Regions from separate parts of the Corynebacterium genitalium ATCC 33030 genome, predicted to be linked through region 2. Evidence: riboswitches for the same ligand, from Rfam matches in the RefSeq annotation. Region 2 holds a riboswitch; each other region holds the start of a gene.
The links. Region 2 has a riboswitch for thiamine pyrophosphate ahead of HMPREF0291_RS01270 (bifunctional hydroxymethylpyrimidine kinase/phosphomethylpyrimidine kinase). Riboswitches for the same ligand answer to the same signal wherever they lie in the genome.
Positions count from the first base shown of each region.

Region 1: linked by a shared signal. The riboswitch ahead of HMPREF0291_RS02900 (ABC transporter substrate-binding protein) and the one ahead of HMPREF0291_RS01270 (bifunctional hydroxymethylpyrimidine kinase/phosphomethylpyrimidine kinase) in region 2 are both predicted to bind thiamine pyrophosphate.
Region 3: linked by a shared signal. The riboswitch ahead of HMPREF0291_RS02880 (TenA family protein) and the one ahead of HMPREF0291_RS01270 (bifunctional hydroxymethylpyrimidine kinase/phosphomethylpyrimidine kinase) in region 2 are both predicted to bind thiamine pyrophosphate.

Region 1 covers NZ_CM000961.1:607,508-615,416, forward strand. The annotation lists gene HMPREF0291_RS02895 (ABC transporter permease) at 1-217, opposite strand, end outside; gene HMPREF0291_RS02900 (ABC transporter substrate-binding protein) at 198-1,238, opposite strand; TPP riboswitch at 1,301-1,394, opposite strand; gene HMPREF0291_RS02905 (alpha/beta fold hydrolase) at 1,787-2,665, opposite strand; gene gyrB (DNA topoisomerase (ATP-hydrolyzing) subunit B) at 2,723-4,783, opposite strand; gene HMPREF0291_RS02915 (DciA family protein) at 4,969-5,574, opposite strand; gene recF (DNA replication/repair protein RecF) at 5,571-6,749, opposite strand; gene dnaN (DNA polymerase III subunit beta) at 6,766-7,909, opposite strand, start outside.
Region 2 covers NZ_CM000961.1:265,352-273,260, forward strand. The annotation lists gene rplX (50S ribosomal protein L24) at 1-245, opposite strand, end outside; gene rplN (50S ribosomal protein L14) at 246-614, opposite strand; gene HMPREF0291_RS01255 (formate/nitrite transporter family protein) at 942-1,736, shown strand; gene HMPREF0291_RS01260 (GTPase family protein) at 1,757-3,625, shown strand; gene HMPREF0291_RS01265 (GTPase) at 3,625-5,223, shown strand; TPP riboswitch at 5,583-5,687, shown strand; gene HMPREF0291_RS01270 (bifunctional hydroxymethylpyrimidine kinase/phosphomethylpyrimidine kinase) at 5,677-7,236, shown strand; gene HMPREF0291_RS12145 (hypothetical protein) at 7,233-7,388, shown strand; gene HMPREF0291_RS12150 (carbohydrate kinase family protein) at 7,351-7,797, shown strand; gene HMPREF0291_RS12155 (PfkB family carbohydrate kinase) at 7,757-7,909, shown strand, end outside.
Region 3 covers NZ_CM000961.1:598,187-606,095, reverse strand. The annotation lists gene tenA (thiaminase II) at 1-573, opposite strand, end outside; gene HMPREF0291_RS02880 (TenA family protein) at 582-1,250, opposite strand; TPP riboswitch at 1,241-1,339, opposite strand; gene HMPREF0291_RS02875 (hypothetical protein) at 1,537-1,863, opposite strand; gene HMPREF0291_RS02870 (DUF6918 family protein) at 1,866-2,309, opposite strand; gene HMPREF0291_RS02865 (YPDG domain-containing protein) at 2,386-3,507, opposite strand; gene HMPREF0291_RS02860 (hypothetical protein) at 3,573-3,845, opposite strand; gene HMPREF0291_RS02855 (hypothetical protein) at 4,199-4,420, opposite strand; gene gyrA (DNA gyrase subunit A) at 4,521-7,160, shown strand; gene HMPREF0291_RS02845 (DUF3566 domain-containing protein) at 7,164-7,505, shown strand; tRNA gene HMPREF0291_RS02840 (tRNA-Ile) at 7,570-7,643, shown strand; tRNA gene HMPREF0291_RS02835 (tRNA-Ala) at 7,659-7,731, shown strand.

The sequences.
Region 1 (7,909 bases), 340 kb from region 2:
CCATAGACAGCGCGAAGCCAGCGAGCGTGACGCCCAGCGTGGACGCGGCGTGGCCGGCAATGACCTCGCGCTGCTCCCACCCGGCGGTGACCACCCGGCTGGGCGCCGGGAGGATCTGCGGGCGGACCCCGGTCAGGCGCACGGCAGCCTCCCACACCGCAATGAGGGCGGTGAGGAAGACGACCGGCGTGACGACGCTAATCCGCGAGGTATTCATTGGTGAAGTAGGTCGACCAGTCCGGGTCCTCGGTCAGCGGCTTGTTGTTGGCATCCACAAGCAGGCCCTGCTCCCCCAGGAACGTGCCCAGCTCAGCCCAGTGCTCCTCGGTTTGGCGGCCGAACTTGCCGCCCTCATCGAGCATGTACTTCTCGGCGAGCATGCGCTGGCTGCGCTTGAGGAAGTCCACGTCCGTCAGCAGGTCCGAGTTCTCCTCGTGCAGGATCTGGGCTGCAGCATCCGGGTCATCGACCGAGTCTTGGTAGCCGCGCTGGAGTGCCTGGACGAACTTCTTCGCCTGCTCCGGGTTCTTCTCCAGCCAGGTGCCGTTGCCCAGGATGATCACGTTGTAGCAGTCCGGGAAGCCGTAGTCGGTGTAGGCGAAGTTCTTCAGCTCGACGCCGCGATCTGCGGCCTCAATGCCCTCCCAGGCGACGAAGGGGACGGTAAAGTCCACGTCGCCGTTGTACAGCGCCTCATACGCGCTGGTGCCCAGGGTGACGGTCTCGATGTCGCCCTTGCCGCCGGCGGCCTGGATGACGCCGCGCATGGTGGCTTCCTCCGACGGGTTAGCGAAGCCGCCGTAGGTCAGGCCGTCCAGGTCAGCCGGGCTCTTGATCTCGTCGCGGTCCGCCAAAACGGAGACCTCAGTGGACCAGGTCTGCTGGACCGCGAGGACCGAGCGCACGTCTGCCCCAGCAGCCATAGTGATCGTAGCGGTGTCCTGGAAGCTCACGCCGAACTCCGCCTGCCCGGCATCGACCATGAGATCCGGGTTGGAGTCGTTGTACGGCAGAACCTCCACATCCAAACCGGCGTCTTTGAAGTAGCCCTTGTTGATGGCCACGTACAGGCCAGTGTGGTTCGTGTTCGGCGTCCAGTCCAGCGCGATGCGGATCTTGTCGCCGCCAGCGCCGCCGGCACCACCGCCTGCCTGGTCTGCACTGTCCGCGCATGCGGTGAGCATGAACACTCCCGCCAACGCAGCCATGAACACTGCGAGCTTTTTGGAGATCTTCATTGTCCTCGGGCCTTTCTTTCCTCCTGGCGAAAGGCCCACGGGTGCACGCGCACTGGTGCGCAGGAGCGTCCCCGTGACAATCCCTCCGCCAGTCCAAACTGGATCAGGTTCAACGGGTCTTATCTCAGCCCCCAGAGGGCACCCCGTGTCACGTGTCTCTTTTTATACCAGCCGGGAGTGACCGCCGAGGGAGAATCGTTGAAAACATCCCCAGGGAAGGCGAAAGGCGGCCACCGAAAAGGGTGACCGCCTTAGCGTTATCTTCGGTTACTCGGAGCCGGGCGCTGCTGGCTCAGCCTCCGGCGCAGGGATCGTGCCCGCGCTGGAACCGGAGCTGCCCCGGTCGGAAGAACCTGAGGAACCGGAGGATCCAGACGATACTTTTGCACAATCGGTACGTAACTACTAGCTCGGTTTACGTGTATAAACAGGTGACGCTACGGAACCGGGTGAAGCTTAGAACGGGCTTAAGCATTCACCAGTTTTTCGGCTAAAACCTCAGGCGGTATCGGGACGGTAACTGCCTTCAGCGACGGGGTTTCGTGGGACTAGATTTGCTGCGCGACGAACTCCTCGAAACGGTCCGCCACGATTCCCGGCTCACGAGCCCAGCGGTTGTGGCCCAGTCGGCCGGGAAGCTCCTCGGCCTTGCGTGGCGCTTTCTCTAGGTGCTCGAGAAGGTACTCGCAGGATTCAAGGGTGCACTCGGAATCGTTCGCAAACCGGGTCAGCAGCACCGGAACGCGGACGTTCTTGATCTCCTCGGCGTAGTTGATGTCCTGGCCCTGGAGATCTGCGATGGTGTTCATGCGGCTGAAGCGCGACCACTCGTAGACGTGCCGGCCGGACTGGCGGCCGTAACCGGCGATGTCCAATGCGCCGCCCGGCCACACGCCGCGCAGCTTGGCCACCTGGCCCATCATCTGCCCGCCAAGCAGAGCGCGCACGTGGTCCTTCCCGGTGAAACCGCGGTGGTAGGGGCTGCCGGAACCGACTCCCATCAGACCCTGGACGTTGAGCTCTTTAGCCTCCGGCCGTGCCAGGAACATCGAGCCCACCTGGCCGCCCATGGAGTGTGTCAGCAAATAAGTGGGATGGTTGGGCTGAAGCGAGAGCTCCTTCTTCGCCGCCTTGATGCCCTCCGGGTAATCCTCCGATGCCAAGTTGTGGTAGCCCCACTGGTTATCCGGCATCGCTTTCGTGGTGTTCGTGCCCTGGCCGCGCAACTCACCGATAGCCACGTAGTACCCGCGCGACGCCAGTTCCTTCGCCAACGGACGGTAATACCGCGCACCCATGCCGAACCCGGGCCACATCATCACCAGCGGCGCGCCGGCGCGCGGCTCTTTCGGCTCGAAACAATAAACCGTGCTCACAGAGTGATCCGGCAGGTACGACAAGGTGTAATGCTCATCCACGGACGTCATGCAGGCTATTGTGCCAGCACTGGCGGGGAGAGCGCCCAAGTTTGAGGGGAAAACCTCCTAAACGTCGAGAAAGCGCACGTCCTTCGCCTTGCGGGTAATGAAGGACCGGCGGGCAGCGACATCATCGCCCATGAGGATAGAGAAGAGTTCGTCGGCGCGCTGGGCATCCTCAAGCTCGACGCGGCGCAAGATGCGGTTCTCCGGATCGAGGGTGGTCTCCCACAGCTCGCCCGGGTTCATCTCGCCGAGACCCTTGTAGCGCTGAATACCGTCGTCGGTGTTGATCTTGCGGCCCTCGTTGAGGCCCTCTTCCAGCTCAGCGTCGCGCTCCGCATCGGAGTAGGCGTAACCCGGCTCGCCCTTATGCCACTTCAGCTTGTACAGCGGCGGGTTGGCCAAAAACACGTGGCCATCGCCGATGAGCTCCGGCATGAGGCGGTAGAGCAGCGTGAGCAGCAACGTCGCAATGTGCTGGCCGTCCACATCGGCGTCGGCCATGAGCACGATCTTGTGGTAGCGCAGCTTGGAGATGTCGAATTCGTCGTTGATGCCCGTGCCCAGCGCCGTGATGATCGCCTGGACCTCATTGTTGCTCAGCACGCGGTCAAGGCGCGCCTTCTCCACATTCAGAATCTTGCCGCGCAGAGGGAGAATGGCCTGGTACATCGAGTCGCGGCCCTGCTTGGCCGAACCGCCCGCGGAGTCGCCCTCCACGATGAACAGCTCGGACGCTACCGGATCCTTGGAGCGGCAGTCGGCGAGCTTGCCGGGCAGCCCGCCCAGATCCGTCGCAGACTTGCGGCGCACTGACTCACGCGCCTTGCGCGCAGCCTCACGAGCCTGAGAGGAGGACACGGCCTTCTTGATGATGACCTTGGCCTCCGCCGGGTTCGCGTCGAACCAGTCGTTGAGGTGCTCGTTGACCGCACGCTGCACAAAGCCCTTGATTTCGGAGTTGCCCAGCTTGGTCTTGGTCTGGCCCTCGAACTGCGGGTCGCCCACGCGCACAGAGATCACGGCGGCCAGACCCTCACGGCAGTCATCACCAGTGAGGTTCGGGTCCTTGTCCTTGATCAGCTTGTGCTCGCGCGCGTAGCGGTTCATCAGCGAGGTCAGCGCTGCGCGGAAGCCCTCTTCATGGGTGCCGCCCTCGTGCGTGTTGATCGTGTTGGCAAAGGTGTGGACAGACTCCTTGAAGCCGCCGTTCCACTGCATCGCAATCTCAAGCTCGTGGTCAGTACCCTTCGCTTCAAAGCCGACGATGGTCGGATGGATCGCCGTCTTCGTGCGGTTGAGGTAGTTCACGTAATCCACCAGCCCGTTCGGGTAGTGGTAGGTGACCTTCTTCTCGCGCTTCTTCTTCGAGGTCGGTGCGACGTCGCCGTCTTCTTGCTTATCGACGACATCCTCATCCGCAAACGAATCCCCCTCCACAACCTGAGCCGTATCGCCTTCTTCGGCGATCGCCTCCAGCTCAAGCTCTTCATCGGAGACGCGCTCGTCCTTGAGGGTGATGGTCAGGCCCTTGTTCAGGAAGGCCATTTCCTGCAGGCGGCGGGCAATGATGTCGTAGTCGAACTCGACAGTCTCGAAGATTTCTGCGTCCGGCCAGAATCGGATCGAGGTCCCAGTGCCGCGGGCGTTGTCGCCCTCGACCAGTTCCTCCGGGATCGCGTTGGTGAAGTTCTGGTACCAGTGCTTGCCATCGCGCTTGATGTCCGCCTCAACGCGAGTGGACAGCGCATTCACCACGGAGATACCCACACCGTGGAGACCACCGGACACGGCATAGGACTCGGAGTCGAACTTACCGCCGGCGTGCAGCTGGGTCATGACCACCTGGACTGTCGGCGCGCCCGACGGGTGCATTTCCACGGGGATGCCGCGGCCGTTGTCGACAACCTGAACTCCGCCGTCGGCAAGCAGCGTGACCTCGACCTTGTCCGCGTACCCAGCCATCGCCTCATCGACGGAGTTGTCCACGACCTCCCACACGAGGTGGTGCAGGCCGCGGCTGCCGGTGGAACCGATGTACATACCGGGACGCTTACGGACGGCCTCCAACCCCTCGAGGATGGTGATCGATGACGCGTCGTAGTTCGGTTGTTGCTCAGCCACGTGAACGACTCTCCTTGGAAAAAGCTTGCTTAACCGTGGTTATTTTACATGCCGCTGCAGACATTCCTGGTAGCGGCCGAGCGTGTGGGGCTGATCCGGGCAGCGTGTGAACGATTCAACCTCCCAGAGGGAATGCGTCGGAGAAACCCCAGGTGGCGAAGAACGGGGCACCGAATCGTTCACACTTATCCATAGGTATCTCTTGGACCGCGGCCCTTGACATGCAGCGGCCCGTAGCGCCAGTTCTTCGTCTTCGGCGGGAAAACGTGCAGCTTGGTCACCACACCCGGCCCGATCTTCTCCGCGATCTTGGCCAGGACCGTCGACTGCATGTACTTCAGGTTCGTCGCCCAAGCCGTCTGGTCGCACGCCACAAAGACCTCGCCATCTTTGATCATCGTGACCTCGGTGTGCTGCGCGATCTTCGCGCCGACGAGCTCCTCCCAATTGCCCATCACCCAGCCGTGCGCGATGGATTCCGTCCAGTCGCGCTGCTGAATCTCCTTTTTTACTAACGACGCGAACCCCGACACCTCATACGACCGCGGCAGCGCCCGACCATCCGCACCGGTGGGCCGGGCGCGAAAACTCCGCGGTTTTGTGGCATCCGGAGTCAGGTCCAACCCGGGGACGACAGGTGTGGGACCGTCACCCTTGCCGAGCGAGCGCGTCGGCACCACCTTCTGCGCCTTCGCCAGATTGGGGACCTTTCCGTTGCGGCGCTTGGCGGTGGCGCGCAGGTTCTGGAACGTCGCAGTGACCAAGTCGACGGGTTCTTCGTTCCCGGTCACGGCTCCTCCAACCGCGAGAGCCCGTCCTCCATCACCACGGAGTAGCGGGCGGCGACGTGCTCGTCGAGATTGTCGGGCAGGTCATCGCCGACCGCAGCGGTAATGAGCACTTGCTCCGCTTGCTGTGCGACAGCCACCAACCGTTCACGGCGCTTCGCGTCCAGCTCAGCGAAAACGTCGTCGAGGATGAGCACGGGATCCACGCCGTCTTCAGACAGCAACGCGTACTCGGCCAGGTGCAGCGCGAGCGCAAACGACCAGGTCTCGCCGTGGGAGGCGTAACCTTTCGCCGGCTGGTCACCGAGGGTGAGCAACAGGTCGTCGCGGTGCGGGCCGACGAGCGTGGTCCCGCGGTCGATCTCATCGCGGCGCCGCCGGGCGAGTTCCTGCAGAAACGCCGCTTCCAAGATCGCCGGGTCGTTCGAAGGTTCACCCGCCAACTCCGCGACGGCCTTGTCCAACGTCGACGAATACTCGATGGCGGCCGGCCGGGATTCGGGTGCGACGGAGGAATAGGAGTTGTGGACGGGGTCGCTTAAGACGTCGATAAGCATGCGTCTGCCTGCGACAACCTGCGCGCCGAAAGCTGCCAACTGGGCGTCCCACGCGTCGAGGGTGCTCAGCGCGGCCGCGCCCGAGTCGTCGTTGTAGCCGCGGCGCAGCGCCATGTTGGACGAACGCAAAAGCGCGTTGCGCTGGCGCAGGACCTTGTCGTAGTCGGCCTTCGCCCCGCCGAAACGCGGAGTGCGGATGCTGGCCAACGTGTCCAGGAAACGGCGGCGCTCTGCCGGCTCGCCGGTGACTAGCGCGAGGTCCTCCGGCGCGAAGACGACGGTACGCAGAACGCCGAGCATCTCACGCGGGGACTTCAGGCGCGTGCGGTTGATCTGCGCCTGGTTCTGCTCGCGCACTTTGATGAGCAGATGGGTGGTCAATTCGCGGCCGGCGTTGACCGTCGTCGCTGAGATACGCGCATTGTTGGCGCCGGTGCGGATGAGCGGCTGGTCCTGGGACACGCGGTGGCTGGCCAGCGTCGCGGTGTAGATCGCGGCTTCGACGATGTTGGTTTTGCCGTGGCCGTTGCGGCCGGAAAAAACCGTGACTCCAGGCTCGAGCGCCAAGTTCAGCTCAGGCCAGGACCGGAAATCCCGCAGGTCCAGCTCACGGAGATACACGGGTAATGGACCTGGTTTAACCCGGCAGGCGGACCGGCATGAGCAGGTACGTGAAGTTCGTCGCCGGGGTCTCAAACGACCCGTCCGCGGCAGCTTCCGGCAGCTCGTCCGGCTCCGGGACCATGATCGCCGGGCGGGAGGCTTCCGTGAACCCGAAGACGACGCGGTCGGTGTGGATGACGTTCAGCCCGTCGCGCAGGTAGCCCGAGTTGAACGCGATGAGCAATTCGTCTGCTCCCGTGAACGCGCACTGCAGGCTCTCGCTCGCCTCGCCGGACTCAGCACCCGAGGCAAACAACGTGACCTCGCCCGGCTGGAAGTGCATGCGCAGCTGAGCGTTGCGGTCGGCAACCAGGCTGACGCGGCGGATCGCTTCCATCAACGGGGCGATCTCGACGCTGGCCATCGAAGTGTGGGTTTTCGGCAGCAGCGGCTGAATATTCGGGAACTCGGCGTCGAGCATGCGCGTGGTCGTCTCGCGGTTGCCGGAGTGCAGGCCGAACAGGCCGTCACCGCCGACGTTGTCGCCGGAGCCGACTGCGATCTCAACCGGTTCTTCCAGGTGAGTGTCCAGGGTGCGCGCGTTGTCCAGCAGGGTTTTGGCCGGGATGAGCAGCTTCGCCTCGACGTCCGGGGCCTTCGGTTCCCACTCGAGGGAGCGCAGAGCCAGACGGAAACGGTCGGTGGCGGCCAGCTGCACGCGGTTGCCCGAGACTTCCATGTGCACACCGGTGAGCATCGGCAGCGTGTCATCGCGGCCGGCAGCAGAAGCGACCTGGGTGATGGCGTCGACGAAGGTCGTGGTGTCCAAGGTTCCGGTGACCTCCGGCAGGACCGGCAACTGCGGGTAGTCGTCGAGAGGCATCAGCGGCAGCTCGAAGCGGGCGGAACCGCCCTGGAGGAGAAGACGCTGGTTGTCGGCAACGGAGACATCGATCGGCTTCGCCGGCATGTTGGAGACGATGTCGGCCATGAGCTTTCCGGCGACAGCAACGCGGCCCGGCTGGTCCACCTCTGCGGCGATGCGCACGCGAGTGGAGACCTCGTAGTCGAAGCCGGCGAATTCCAAACCGTTGTCGTCCGCGGTGATCACCACAGCGCGCAGCACAGGCTGGGTGTTCTTCGTGGGCAGGTTGCGTGCGACCCATGCCACCGCATCC
Region 2 (7,909 bases):
CGGGTCGGGGTGCCCTCGGAGTCAAGGATCATCACGTTGGACACGTGGATCGGAGCCTCCTGGGTGACAATGCCGCCGGACTCAGCGCCGCGCTCGTTGTACGAGTTAGCAACGTGCTTCTTCACACGGTTCACGCCCTCGACCAGGACACGCTCACGCTTCGGGTACGCCTCGATGACGCGACCCTGAGCGCCCTTGTCCTTACCGGCGATGACCTGGACCATATCGCCCTTCTTGATCTTCAACTAGATCACCTCCGGTGCGAGAGAAACGATCTTCATGAACTTCTTGTCGCGCAGCTCACGAGCAACCGGGCCGAAGATGCGGGTACCGCGCGGCTCAGTGTCGTTCTTGATCAGAACAGCTGCGTTCTCGTCGAACGAGATGTAGGAGCCGTCCGGACGACGGGTCTCCTTCTTGGCGCGCACGACGACGGCGCGGACAATCTCGCCCTCTTTCACGTTGCCGCCGGGGGCGGCTTCCTTCACGGTGGCGACAATCGTGTCGCCGATACCGGCGAAGCGTCGAACAGAACCGCCGAGGACACGGACGCACAGAATCTCACGTGCACCAGTGTTGTCGGCGACCTTCAGACGCGATTCCTGCTGAATCACTTTTGGTCTCCTGACCTGGATCAATGTGCGCCAGATTTCCGTCCTGAACGCACGTGGTCAATTGCTTTTTGCGCCTTCGCTTATCGACGGACCTCGTGCACTACAACGAGGCCGAAGGGTCTCGGCCATTCCGCTCGGAAACGCGCGTCGTGGCCGACCAGCTCCAGGCAACTGATGTATTAAAGCACGTCAACAGGTGTTGGACCAAATCATCCCAGCATGGTTAGGCTGTCGCTGCCTACGCCCCGCAAGAAGGGGGCCGAGATCACACTAAGACGTTGATCAAACCGCAGCTCAAACGTATTAAATACCGCTAATGTTGAGGGCATGAACTTCCACAAAACAGCACCAGGCATCATCGGCAGAAAACTGGACCTGTTCTCCACTGAACCGTCCCGGTTCGCAGTACGCGCGATCATGGCTGGCGTCTACCTCGGAATCATGACGTCCTTCGCCGCGGCGACCGGAACGATCATGGAAAGCTACGCCCCGGGCTGGGGCGGCTATGTCTTCGCGGCCATCTTCGCAACGACGCTGTACATCATCATCGTCTTGCAAGGCGAGCTCGCCACCGGCGACATGATGTTCATGACCTACGGGGCGGTGACCAAGCACGTGTCCGTCCTACGCGGGTTGGCGCTGATCCTGTTCGTCACACTCTTCAACTTGGTCGGTGCCGTGGTGGTGTGTTGGCTGATCTCCCATACGGTGTTCATGGGCAACATCGACCCCGAAACCCGCCTGCTGCACACCGTGCTGGAAAACAAACTCGCGAAGCCCACAGGGGGTTTGTTCGTCGAGGCGATTCTGGCGAACATGGTGGTCAACATCGCGTTCATGATGTCCACGCAGGCTGGCCAAGATTTCTCCGCCAAATTGCTCGGCATCATCGTGGTCATTCCGGCGTTCGCCGCGATGAGCTACGAGCACTCGATCGCGAACTTCGTGATGGTCCAACTCGGCGGCTTCGTTTACGGGCCCGAGACGATCGACGGGTTCACCATTGCCAATATTCTGCGCAACTGGTCCGTGGTGTGGCTGGGCAACATGGTGGGCGGCGGCCTGATTATGGGCGGCGTATACGGCTGGCTGAATCTGACCAAGACTGAGTACAAGGATTAACTTTCTGCAACAATGGGCTGGTGACTAGCCCCCAAACCACCACCCCGCCGAGCGACCCGTTAAGCGCGGTCAAGCAGCTGCGCGACTCGCTGGCCGCGACCACGCTGCCCGCCGACGCCGCCGATGAAGCCCGCGCGGTGGTCAACCAGCTCGACGACTACATCCTCCCCCGCCTGGCCAACCTCGACGCGCCGCTGTTGGCCGTGATCGGCGGGTCCACCGGATCCGGCAAGTCCACGTTGGTCAACGCCGTGTTGCAGGAGCATGTGTCGAACCCTGGGGTCATCCGCCCCACCACCCGACAGCCGGTGTTGGTGGCTAATCCGGGCGACGCGGACTGGTTCAACTCGCCGCAGGTCCTGCCCGGCCTTGCCCGTTCCCACGGCGCGGGCAACGAGCAGTCCACGACGCTGCGAGTGGTGGAAACACCCAGCATTCCTGAGGGTCTTTCGCTTCTCGACGCCCCGGATTTCGACTCCATCGATGACCGCAACCGCGCCCTTGCCAGCCAACTGCTCGCCGCAGCGGACTTGTGGATCTTCGTCACCACCCCCGCGCGCTACGCCGATCAGCTGGTGTGGAACTTTCTGCATGACGCCGCCGGTCGCGGCATCGAAGTCGTGGTCGTGCTCAACCGCCTCGACGAGGCAGCCGCAGCCACGGTCCCAGCCGATCTGCGCCGCATGATGAACGAGGCCGGCCTGGAGCGGGCCACCGTCTTCGAAGTGCCGTACGTGAAGGACTTGCAGGAGGAGTTCCTCCCGACTGAGATGGTGGCGCCGCTCCGGGACTACCTGACCTCATTGGCGGACGATTCGGCTGCCCGGCGCGAGGTGGCCGGCAAGACCGTGGCAGGTGCGGCCAACGGCGCCCTTGCCCGCGTGGATGAGTTGGTGGCTACGCGCCAGCGCAGCGAAGAATTCGCGAACCACATCGACGAGTCGATCTTAGAGCTGTACCGCTCCGCGCACCACCACATCATTGATGCCACGTCCGACGGAAAGATGCTGCGCACCGAGGTCATGGACCGCTGGCAGGACGTGGTAGGCACCTCGGACGTGTTCCGCGGTGTGGAGCGCTGGTTCAGCCAGGCGGTGGACAAGGTGGGCAGCTTCTTCAGCGGTGAGCCCGCTCCCCTGCGGGAAGTGGAGACGGAGCTGGAGTCGGGTTTGCACGCCGTGATCGTGGATGCGGCGGACTCGGCGGCGTCTCGGGCGTGGGCGCATGTGGGGGCGGTGGCACCGGAGCGTCGTCACGCAGCTGATCCCTCCTTGGCCCGCGCCAGCCAGGACATCGACGACAAGGCCGCCCAGCTCATCCGCGAATGGCAGGGGGCGATGCTGACGCGCATTCAGGACACCGCGGGCGAGAAACGCCAGCGTGCGCGCGTAATGTCGCTGGGGCTCAACGTGCTCACCGTCGCACTCATGCTGGTGGTGTTCTCCACCACGGCCGGACTGACCGGCGCTGAGATCGGCATCGCGGGAGGTTCCGCAGTGCTAGGCCAGAAGTTGCTGGAGACGGTGTTCGGCGAGGACACAGTGCGCCGCATGGCTGCCGACGCGCGCGAAGACCTCAACCAGCGTCTCGATGTGCTGCTGCGCGGCGAACGCGAGCGCTACTACGCCATCACTGACCCGCTGCTCGAGGGAACCTCTGCCGAATCCATCCGTACCGCCGCTGCTGAGGCGCGTGTGTCGATCGACGAGCGTTTCCCCGGCATCCTCACCCCGGCCCCCACTGAGCAGGTTCCCGCCGCCCATGTCCCCGAGGATGTGCGGGAAAGCTACGAGCACGGCACCCTGCGCAGCTTATTCGACCAACTGCGCGGCTCGTTTGGCACGCAATCGTCTGACGCTGAAGCTCACCGAACGGAGGGCGAGGGATAGTGGCGCTATTCAAACGCACAACTCCGCTCGGCGACCGGCTCGCCGCGTTGGAGGAAGCTGCCTCCATCGGCGCGCCCTACTTGCCTGCCGACGAGGTCCAGCGCTTCCAAGCGGTCGCGCGCGCGGGAGCGGAACGCCGCGCCCTGTCTGCTGACCACACCGTCGTAGGATTCTTTGGCGCGACCGGCTCCGGCAAGACGTCTCTGTTCAATGCGGTCGTAGGCGAGGACTTAGGCGAGGCAGCTGCGCGCCGCCCGACCACATCCTCACCTCTCGCGGCGATTTGGGAGCCGGAAGGGTCCGAAGCGCTGCTGGACTGGCTTGGGGTGGAAGACCGCCGGAGCCGCGAAGGTGAGTTCGCTCCCGGCGCCGGCCCACTCATCTTGTTGGACCTGCCTGACTTCGACTCGGTGGAAGCCTCCAACCGTGCGATCGCGGAACGCCTTGCCGGCCAAGTCGACGTGCTGGTTTGGGTCACCGACCCCGAGAAGTACGCCGACAGCGTGATCCACGACCAATTCATCCGCCCCCACGCCGGCCACGCCGAAGTCACCCTCGCCGTACTGAACAAAGCTGACCTGCTGCATGCGGACGATGTGCCCACGGTTGCCGGGAACTTCGAGAATTTGCTTCTCGACGACGGCCTTTCCCGCATCTCCGTCATCCCCACCTCCACCCGCACCGGTGAGGGCATTGAGGCGCTGCGGGGCTCCATTTCCAAGGTTGCCCGCGCGCACACTGCTCAGGCCGCCCGCATCGAAGCTGACATTCGGGCGGTGACGGAGGACTATGCGCCGGCAAGTGGGGTGGGTGGCGTCGAAAAGCACGCGAAGCGTGCCCTTGATGCGACCTTGTCTCAAGCGGCCGGGGCGGAGCGCATCGCCTCGACCACTGCCGCCGCCTACCGCAAGCGGCTGCATGAGCGCACCGGGTGGTTGTTGACCAGCTGGATCACCAGGTTCCGCCCCGATCCTCTGCGCCGGCTCGGCCTGCGGGAGGAGTCCGATGACGTCGGCGTGCACCGCACCTCGATGCCGGAGCTGGATGCATCCGGCAAAGCAGTGGCGAACAAAGGTCTGCGTGACTATTCCGCAGCCGCCGCTGCCGGCCTGCCCCACGCGTGGTCAGCGGCGGTGGCGGACCGCACCGAGGAGATTTCCCAGTCTCTGCCGGGTGAACTGGACCGTGCCGTGGCGCGCACCCGCCTCCCCGCAGAACCGTCCCGCGGATGGTTCCTGCTCACGGTGATTCAGTGGCTGGCGCTCATCGCCGCGCTGGCTGGAGTGGTTTGGTATCTGCTCGTGGCATTCGTGCCGGGCGCGCTGATGCCGCTGCTGGGTGACGACCTCGTGCCCACCGTCGAGGGCTGGCCAGTGCCCACGCTGCTCATCATGGCTGGGCTTCTGACGGGACTCATCATCGGTCTAGTCACCACCGTCTTCGGTGGGGTGATCGGCTCCGGGGTGAAGCGTCGCACCCGGAACGCGGTGCGCAGAGAGGTAGCGGAGATCTCTCAAACAGCCGTGGTGGAGCCACTGGAGAGCATACGCGCCGATTACGACAATTTCGTCGGTACGGTGACGAGCGCTGTGAGGTAGAAGCGGCGGCCGCGCTTGGCCTCGGATGCAGAACCTTGAGCAGAGCAGAGTGCTGCAATGACCCCGAGGCCGTTGCGAAGGGTAGCCGTACCAATGGGGGCACCATCCAGCCCGGAATACTACTGGCGGTTTTCCGGAATACTGCTGATCTAAACTCGCAGGTCAAAAACGTTCGTTAATGCTTATATGCCTGAGCAGTATTCCAGCGTCCAAAGGGGGCGAGCCGCCCCCCCCAGGAATCCGCAACAGTCCGAAGCCGCGGCTCTTCAGCCGCGAGACCTGGCCTTGATACACGTCGAAGTCAGGCCTTCAATTGTTTGAAGACCCCCTGACGGACGCAAGCCTCACGTATGATCGAGGGATAAGACACGGGGTGCCCAGCCCCCGATGAGGCCGGGCTGAGATTACACCCGTTGAACCTGATCGAACTCGAATTCGCGGAGGAATTGTCTGATGGCCGAACGCACGCCCAGCGCTATCCCTAACATCCTGTCCATTGCCGGAACGGACCCGACGGGCGGTGCGGGCATCCAGGCCGATCTGAAGTCAATTGCCGCTGCGGGCGGCTACGGCATGTGCGTGGTCACTTCGCTGGTGGCGCAGAACACCCACGGTGTGCGCGATATTCACACCCCGCCGCAGGAGTTTCTCAAGGCACAGCTCGACGCGGTCTTCGACGACGTCCAGGTCGACGCGGTGAAGATCGGCATGCTGGGTGACGCCACGACCACGAAGACGGTCTCCGACTACCTCACGGAGCACCCGGTGCCCATCGTCGTGGTGGACCCGGTGATGGTGGCCACCAGCGGTGACCGCCTGCTGACTGGGGATGCGGAGGAGGCGCTGCGGCAGTTCGTGAAGGAGCACGCGACCGTGGTCACGCCCAACATTCCGGAGCTGGCGGTTCTGGCGGGCACGCAGCCTGCGGACACGCTCGAGGAAGCCATGGAGCAGGGCCGCGCCTACGCAGACGCCAGCGGCGTGAAAGTGGTGGTCAAGGGTGGCCACCTGCGCGAAGGCATGGCCTCGAACGCGCTGGTTTCTCCCGGCGGTGACACCGAGGTCGCAGAAGTCCCCCGTGTAGACACGAAGAACACGCACGGCACGGGCTGCTCCCTGTCGTCGGCCTTCGCCACGCGCATGGCTATTGACCCAGACACGGCACTCGCGTGGACGTCGAGCTGGCTGCATGAGGCGATCGCGCACGCGGACGACCTCAACGTTGGCACCGGCCACGGCCCCATCGACCACTCCCATCGCGCGCGCCGTCTCGCAGCGGCAGGCTCCACGCAGCCCTGGAAGCTTAGCGACGATTGGACCGCCCCGAACACCACCTCCTCCCCCATCCTCGAACCCAAGATCGAGGCTGCCGGCCCCTTCACCCGGGACCTCTGGGAGAAAGCAGCAGCGAAGGTGTGGCCGGAAACCCTGGACTCTCCGTTCATCCGCGCTCTGCGCGACGGCACGCTGCCGCGGGAGCAGTTCTCCTTCTATTTGGTTCAGGATGCCTACTACTTGCGGGAGTACTCGCGGGCGCTGGCGTCGTTAAGCGTGAAAGCTCCCGACGCCGAGGACCAGGTGTGGTGGTCCCAGTCCGCGACTGTCGCCATCGAGGCGGAATCCGATTTGCACCGCAGCTGGATCTCCGCGCACGAGGTCGCAGCGGACACTCCCCCGTCACCGGTGACGCTGGGGTACGTGAACATGCTCACGTCTACCGCGGCGCTGGCGGACTACGCCATCGGCGCCGCCGCGGTGCTGCCGTGCTTCTGGCTCTACGCCGAAGTGGGCATGCACCTTGCAGAGAACAACCACGATGCCCACCCCTACAACGCATGGCTGTCCATGTACGGCGGCGATGACTTCGTAGACGGTGTGCGCATGGCACTGCAGAGCGTGGAGAAGGCTCTGTCCAACGCGTCCGAGGAGCAGCGCGCGAAGGCTGCCGAAGCCTTCATGTACGCCTGCTATTACGAGCGGGAGTTCTTCGACCAGGCAACGCGCACCCAATGATCACGGTCTACGGCGAGGCACTGGTGGACCTGGTGCCCGCCGGCACGCTTCCACTCGCGCCTCTGCGGCCAGCGCTCGGCGGCGGTCCGTTCAATGTCGCGCGCGCTCGGCCGCATGGGATCCACCGTCTCGTTCCAATCGCGGTTATCTAGCGATAGTTTCGGCCGCGAGCTGCGCGCCTCGCTTGTCGACGCCCACGTCGCCCTCCCCCACTGCCCCACCGGGCCCGAGCCCACCACATTGGCGGTGGCATCCATCGGGGACGATGGATCGGCAAGCTACCAGTTCTACACCGAGGGCACTGCCGACCGTCAGGCAGAACCGGTGCCTGTGTCAGAGGGCTTCGCGGTGTTCGGCAGTCTTTCACTGGCACTTGAGCCGGCCGCGTCGCGCTACGTGGCTGCCGCTCGTTCGAGCGCAGAAGCCGGTGCCGTCGTCTGCCTCGATCCGAATATCCGCCCTGCCACTGCGACAGAAAAAACACCGCGCGTTCCTGCGGGGCATGCTGGAGTGTGTCACGGTGCTGAAGCTGTCCGAGGACGAGGTTGGATTCCTCGGTGATACATCCAACGTCCCCGTCGTGGTGACCACGTCCTCGAACGGCATTCGCGTGCGCGCTCCGTTTGGCCAGTGCTCCGTCGCACAGCACGATGTCCACGTTGTAGACACCATT
Region 3 (7,909 bases), 330 kb from region 2:
GAGGTCCTCGGCGGGCATCTCGGCAAGCCGGTCCAGCGTCTCGATGGATGCCTGGCCCATGCCTTGGAAGTCCTCGGCGGCGTAGGTGGTGATCCAGTCGCTGTACGGGTGATCCTCGCGGCCCTCCAGGCGCGGGGCAAGGTATGTGCCGATCTCGGCGTACCCGATCTGGCACGGAGCCAACGCAATCTGCAGCTCCAGCACGTCACCGGCCAGACCCGTGTCGATCACGTAGCGGGTGTAAGCCACGGTGCCCATCTTCTCCGGGGCGCGGTCGAGCTCGTCTTCGGAAATGCCCCACTCGGCGGTGAGCTTCCGGTGCAGCTTCGTCTCGTCGATAATGCCGGACATCGCGGTGCTCACGGCTTCAATCTCCGACAGACGACGGCTCTTGAACGCGGCCAGGGCATGCGCCCGGGCGAAGTGCACGAGGAAGAGGTAATCCTGCACGAGGTAGTCTTGGAAAGCTTCGAGGGGCAGTGTGCCGTCGCCAAGCTTTTCCACGAACTCGTGCTTCGTGTATTCCTCCCACTCCGGCGCGCGGGACTTCAGTTCTTCATACAGCGTGGTCATGGTTGCTCCTAGTTAGTCTCGATCGGCTCGGCGTAGGCGGCGTCGAAGAAGTCGAGCTCGAGTTTCACTGCGCGGCCGAAGAAGTCGCTGAGAACCTGGCGGGTCTCCTCGTCCTTGTCGCCGAGGCGGTCGACCTCACTGCGCAGGAACTCCACCAGGGTGTGGAACTCGGGGTAGTCGTGCAGCTCAATCCACTCGTTGTGGACAAAGCTTTCCGGGCGGTCCTCCGGGGCCTTGACGGCCCAGTCGAGGTAGAGCCACTCGGCGACGACCAGCACACCGAGCGCCGCCGCGTAGGAGCGCGTCTCCGCCGCCTCACGCATCAGGCCGGTGAAGCCTGCCGTGGCGTCCGAGTCCGGGATCTCCTTGCGCTGCTCTTCAGTCACGCCCAGTTCATCGAAGGAGCGCAGAAAATACGTGTTCTCGTCGCCGGCGACTTCACCGATGAACTGGGACAGGCGCAGGCGCGGCGCGAGATCGTCCGCAGTGGACATAGCCGCGCCGAGCAACTGCAGGAAGCTGTCCACGAACCGGTAGTCCTGGACCAAGTAGGAGGCCATGACGCCGGGGTCAATGGTGCCGTCGAAAAGCTCCTGCACAAAGCGGTGATTGACTGCTGCATCCCACGTTTCTCGGTGGGTGTTGCGCAGCTCGTCGGTAAATCGTGCATCAGTCATAAGGACATTCCTCCGCGAATTCGAATTCGATCAGGTTCAGCGGGTGTGATCTCAGCCGGACTAGTTGCCCGGCACCCCGTGTCGTATGAGTCCACGCTACCGGAAACGCGGACTCCCCGCGGCGCCGTTTTCACGGCCTCCGCGGGGAGTCGGTACAGGTTCAAGTTGCAGTCCTTCCGCCACAGCGCCTCGTAATCACATCAGTCACTGCAACCACAACGGTTCACAACTTTAACATCAGTGGGGGAGGGGCGCCACTTTCCGCGTTGAAAAGTTTCTCAGCGGCCTAAAACTGCAGGTTTTTGGTGAAATCCTGGATAGCCTGCTGCACCTGCGGCAGCTTGAGAATGGCCCCGGCAAGGACAGCCAGTGCCGCGAAACCCAGCCCGACCGAGATCGGCGCGAAGCCGGTGTACGCGCTGCCGAGCGGTGGTTCTTTCGGCGTTTCCCAGCCATCCGGGATCTTGTCGGCGTTGTCCTTTTGCGAGGATGCTGAGCTGAACGCCTGCAGCGCCGATCCGCTGCCACTGGAATCAGCCGCCTGAGCAGCCGGAACCGAGAGCAGCGACGCCGACAACGCAGCCGCAGCGAAAGCAGTGGTGAGCTTCTTCATAGTTAGCTCTTGGCGTGGCGTTCAACGATGTCGCCGAACTCAGGCAAAACCGGGGCCACGATCTTGCCCACCTTGCCGCGTAGCGACGAATACACCTTCCCCACAGCCGCCGGCGCCCGATCCGCGAACGAATCGCCGATTTTCAGCACCGAATCGGTGACCTCGTCCTCATTGGCGGCGAGGTAGGCGCCGAACGAGTCCTTGTCACCGCCGGACTGGTACTTGTCCCAGTGCGGAGTCAGCTCCTCGACGATGTTGGGCAGGAGCTGGTTGATGCCTTTGCGGAGGGCGTCGTCGTCGACACGCGTGGCAGCGCCAACCGCTCCCTTGATTGCCATGCCAGTCACACCGGACTGGTTGGACACAGTTTCGTTGGCCAGATTGGTCAGGTCGCCCACGACAGCGTCGCGGGTGGGGTCGTTGAGAATTGCTTTCAAGTCACTCATGCCAGCTATCGTATGCAGAACTGCACAGCTCGCGCACAGCAAGGGTCGAGGTGGGGTCTTGCTGGCGTGCGTGAGTTTAGAACGGCAGGCGGAATCCGCCGTTGTTCTGCATGAACGCGAAGATGGCCGCGCCGGCGGCACCCAGCAGCGCCAAGGCACCGAGCAGGATTCCGGCACCCGATGAGCCGTTGCCAAGGGTTGGGCCGGTCTGATTCGGGGTAGTCCGGCTGGACTCACCGACGGTGAACCTGATCTGGGACGCCTTCTTCGAATTATCAGGGAAAGTGGCCATCACCGAAAATTTCACCCTTGCGCCCCGGCCGGAGTTGGCGGGAGCCTTGGCGGTCACCACGCCAGTGCTGCGATCCACCGAGGCAGTCCAGCCGCTAGGGACCTCCCCCAATGCGAAGGTGGTGCCGGCAGGAACGTTCTTCTTGGTTGGAGCAGCGCTACCAGCCTTGTTGGCCGGGATTGTCACGGTCGGGTACGTGATCGTGGCGTTGTCTCGCTGCCACTGTCCCTGCTCGGAGATGGTGAAGTACAGCGTCTCCAGCTGGGTATTGCCGTTCGGGAACCAGACTTCGACGGCTACGGTGAACCGACCCGGCAGAAGATTGCCCTTCGGCTTAACGGTCACGTCGCCCTTGTGATTTATAGTCGCTTCCACGGTGTTGCGAAGCTGCGGGTTCAGGTCGTGGCGGATCTTGAAACTCGTGCCTGCAGGCAGGGACGCGGTCTGGCGGGCGGTGGCTGTCTCATTGCCGCGCATGGTCACCGATTCCCACACCGCTTTGTGCTCGTTCAGCTTTTGCTGCGCAGTGACCGTGGCTTGGTAAAACCCAACGTGGCGGCCTGCGCGCGTTTTCACGGTCACGGGGAACTCGATCCGCTTCTGGGAATTGTTCTCCTTGTTCACCGGTGCCTTAACGGTGACGACACCTGCCGAGTCAACGGAAAATTTAAAGCCTGCATACTCAGGCTGCACGGAGAACTGGTAATCACCCTCGGGGGTGCCCTGCGGGACAATGCGCACTTCGCCGCCGAAGCCTGTCTCGGCATCGGGCCAGGTCAGGCCTCCAACGGGTGCTTTTCCCGCAGTGGTCTGGGCGGTGGCAATCGGGGCGGTGGGTGCGCTAATGCCTGCACCGACGAGCGCGGTAGCGCTAACCAGCGCGATGGCCCGCATTGTGATCTTCATGGTTGTGGTCTCCAGGCAGTCTGATTCTTATACTTAAAATTGACTGCCAGAAGAGTAGCAAAACGTCATGAAATAGTTTCAGCCCAACGTACATAGACATCCCGGGCGGTCGACGCGAAAGCGCTATTGTCCCCACGCAGCGGCTCAAGCTTGACGACGCCCCGAGCCAACGCCTCCCCAGCCGCCCCCGGCGAGTCGAAAACCGGGATGCCCTCGATGCGGGCACCGGGGATCGCGGCAGCAGCGCACAAAGCGGAGTAGCTGCGGATGGCGCCGCCGTGGTGGGCGCAGAACTCGTCAGCGATGATGAGCAGTTGTTCAGGCGTGAGCGGTTTCATGAGCGGTTCAAGGGTGCTGCGGTTTCAGGTCGCTGCGGAAAAGTTTACAAACTGGATTTCTGTCTGGAACTGTTGGTGCAGGTCAGAGCGTTTCGTTGGTCTAGATCGACGACAAGCTTGTCGAGTAATCCGCACGACGCCTCCGGCGAGTCTTCTATCGGTTAGTTCTGGCGTCCGGTCCCGGTTTTATGGCCTTCGAGGGGCCTTGCCAAACCCGCTCCTGCAATCGAGTTTGTCATCGTTTGCAGGAGGCCCGGCGGCGAAGGGTTTAGGAGCGGAAAGCAGGGCCCGGCGGCCAGGGGAGGGCAGGGCCGGCGGGCGAGGGGCGAGCGAAGGCCCACCCCGAAACTGGCCTACCCCTCGCCTGGCCGGGCGCGGCGGATCCGGGCCTCCATCCCGGGGTATCCGGGGATGGTGTCGCGGGCGAGTTGGGTGACGGTGGCGTCGTCAAGCATGCGAGCTGCTGCGATGGCGACCGCTCGTTTGACTGCTTCCTGTTTCGAGCACCCCCATGCGGAGGCCAGCAGGCTCAACGCGCGGTCTTCCTCGGTGGACAGTCTGAGCGTCATTGCCATGCGCGAATGGTATCAAACTGATACCGCACGCCGTCTCGGGAATGGCCCCAGTGGTGCGTAGACTGACCACTGACATGTCCAGAGATAGAAAGGTCTCACATTGAGTGATGACACTTTGAGCGGTGACACCTACGACCGCATTTTCCCCATTGACATCAATGAGGAAATGCAGACCAGCTACATCGATTACGCGATGAGCGTGATCGTCGGTCGTGCGCTACCTGATGTGCGCGACGGCATGAAGCCGGTGCACCGCCGCATTATTTACGCGATGTATGACTCGGGGTATCGCCCGGAGCGCAGTTACGTGAAGTCCGCGCGCCCGGTGTCGGACACGATGGGTCAGTTTCACCCGCACGGTGACTCCGCGATTTATGACACGCTTGTGCGTCTCGCGCAGCCGTGGGTCATGCGCTACCCGCTTGTGGATGGCCAGGGTAACTTCGGCTCCCGCGGCAACGACGGCCCGGCGGCCATGCGTTACACCGAGTGCAAGATGACGCCGCTGGCGATGGAAATGGTCCGCGATATCCGTGAGAACGCGGTCGATTTCTCCCCGAACTACGACGGCAAGGCCCAGGAGCCGGACGTTTTGCCGTCGCGTGTGCCGAACCTGCTGCTCAACGGCTCGTCCGGTATTGCGGTTGGTATGGCGACGAACATCCCGCCGCACAACCTCGGTGAGCTGGCGGAGGCCATTTACTGGATCCTGGACAACCACGACGCGGACGAGAAGACCACCCTCGACGCGTGCATGGAGCGCGTGAAAGGCCCGGACTTCCCGACGGCCGGCATGATCGTCGGCGATTCCGGCATCAAAGACGCGTACACCACCGGCCGCGGCTCGATCCGCATGCGCGGTGTGACCGAGATTGAAGAGGTGGGCACGCGCCAGGTCATCGTGATCACGGAGCTGCCGTACAACGTCAACCCGGACAACTTCATCTCCGGCATCGCCGAGCAGGTCGCTGCGGGCAAGATGACCGGCATCTCGAAGATCGAGGACGAGTCCTCTGACCGCGTGGGCATGCGCATCGTGGTCACGCTCAAGCGCGATGCGGTGCCGCGCGTGGTGCTGAACAACCTGTACAAGCATTCGCCGTTGGAGACGAACTTCAGCGCCAACATGCTCTCGCTTGTCGACGGCGTACCCCGCACCCTTCGCCTGGACCAGATGCTGCGCTACTACGTGGCGCACCAGATTGAGGTCATTGTTAGGCGCACCCAGTTCCGCCTGGACGAGGCCGAAAAGCGCGCCCACATCCTGCGCGGCTTGGTTAAGGCATTGGACATGCTCGACGAGGTCATCGCGCTGATCCGCCGTTCCCCGACGGTCGACGAAGCGCGCGAAGGCCTGATGTCGCTTCTCGACGTCGACGAGGTCCAGGCCGACGCCATCCTGGCGATGCAGCTGCGCCGTCTGGCAGCCCTCGAGCGCCAGAAGATTGTCGACGATCTCGCCGCCATCGAGGCCGAGATCGCTGACTACAAGGACATCCTGGCCAAGCCGGAGCGCCAGCGTGCGATTGTGGCTGACGAGCTGCGCGAGGTCGTGGATAAGCACGGCGACGAGCGCCGCACCAAGCTCGTGGCCGCTACCGGCGACGTGACCGAGGAAGACCTCATTGCGCGCGAGAACGTCGTGGTCACCATCACTGCGACCGGCTACGCCAAGCGCACCAAGGTGGACGCCTACAAGTCGCAGAAGCGCGGCGGCAAGGGCGTGCGCGGTGCCGAGCTGAAGCAGGACGACGTGGTGAAGAACTTCTTCGTCTGCTCCACGCACGACTGGATCCTCTTCTTCACCAACTTCGGCCGCGTCTACCGGTTGAAGGCCTACGAGCTGCCGGAGGCGGGCCGCGCCGCCCGCGGCCAGCACGTGGCCAACCTGCTGGAATTCCAGCCGGAGGAGAAGATCGCCCAGGTCATCCAGATCCAGACCTACCAGGACGCCCCGTACCTGGTGCTGGCTACCCGCGATGGCCGCGTGAAGAAGTCCCGCTTGACCGACTACGAGTCCGCTCGTTCCGCCGGCTTGATCGCCATCAACCTCAACGAGGGCGACACTCTGATCGGCGCGTCCTTGGTGGGCGATGACGACGACATTCTGCTTGTTTCCGAGCAGGGCCAGTCCATCCGCTTCACCGCCGACGACGAGCAGCTGCGCCCGATGGGCCGCGCCACCGCCGGCGTGAAGGGCATGCGCTTCCGCGGCGACGACCAGCTGTTGGCCATGACCACCGTGTCCGACGGCCAGTACCTGCTGGTGGCCACCTCCGGCGGCTACGGCAAGCGCACCCCGATCGCGGAGTACAACCCGCAGGGCCGTGGCGGCATGGGCGTGATGACGTTCAAGTACACCCCGAAGCGCGGCAAGCTCATCGGTGCCCTGGCAGTGGAGGAGGATGACCAGATCTTCGCCATCACGTCAGCTGGTGGGGTGATTCGTACGGAGGTGAACCAGATTCGGCCGTCGTCACGCGCGACGATGGGAGTGCGCCTGGTGGACCTCGGTGACGACGTTGAGCTGCTTGCTATCGACGTCAACGTCGAGGACGAAGGCGAGCAGGAAGCCACCGCAGTGGCCAAGGGTGAGAAGACCCTCGAGGAGGTCTCTGACACCGTCTCCAGCGCCGCCTCCACCGAAGTCTCCGGCACGGCGGTGAACGTGAACTCCGTGGAGACCGACGAGGTCGGGGAGTCGCACGACTACGAGGATGACTCTGAGGGTGAGGAGTAGGCCATGGCCGCACGCAACGTGACCCTCACCCGGATTCGGCCGGGCAGCGCCTTCAAGATCGGCATCCTGCTGTCGCTGATCGGCTTCGCGGCATGGCTGCTCGCCGTGACGGTCCTGTACTTCGTCATCGATGCAGCAGGTGTCGTGGACTCGATGAACTCGCTGATCGGCGGCGTCGGCGGCGAGACCGCGATCGATTTCCCGCTCGTGCTGGCCCTGGCCGGTCTGAGCGGGGCGACCGGTGTCGTCTTCGTCGCTCTCATGGCTCCGCTGACCGCGTTCATCTACAATGCGTTGGCAGACCTTGTTGGTGGCCTAGCCATCGAACTAACCGACCAGCAATAGGGCATGTGACCAGGCGATTTGGTTCTATCAAAGCGTCTGGGTAATGTTCTAAAAGTTCCGAGCGGGGCCTATAGCTCAGTCGGTTAGAGCGCATCGCTGATAACGATGAGGTCGCAAGTTCGATTCTTGCTAGGCCCACAAGTTCGGAACAAAGGGGCATTAGCTCAATTGGTAGAGCGCCTCCCTTGCAAGGAGGAGGTCAGGAGTTCGATTCTCCTATGCTCCACAGCCCAGACCCTCTAGCTTCGGCTAGGGGGTCTTCTTGCTGTGTGCGACGTCCGTAGGAGAAAGGCTGCCGAGCTCCGGGTCTCAAACTCATAAATCGAAGTGCGAAACTGCTAACTCCTGGCGGAGGGATACGTGGTCATGGTCGGGGGTCAGGGGAGAAAGGCCACGGTCTACAG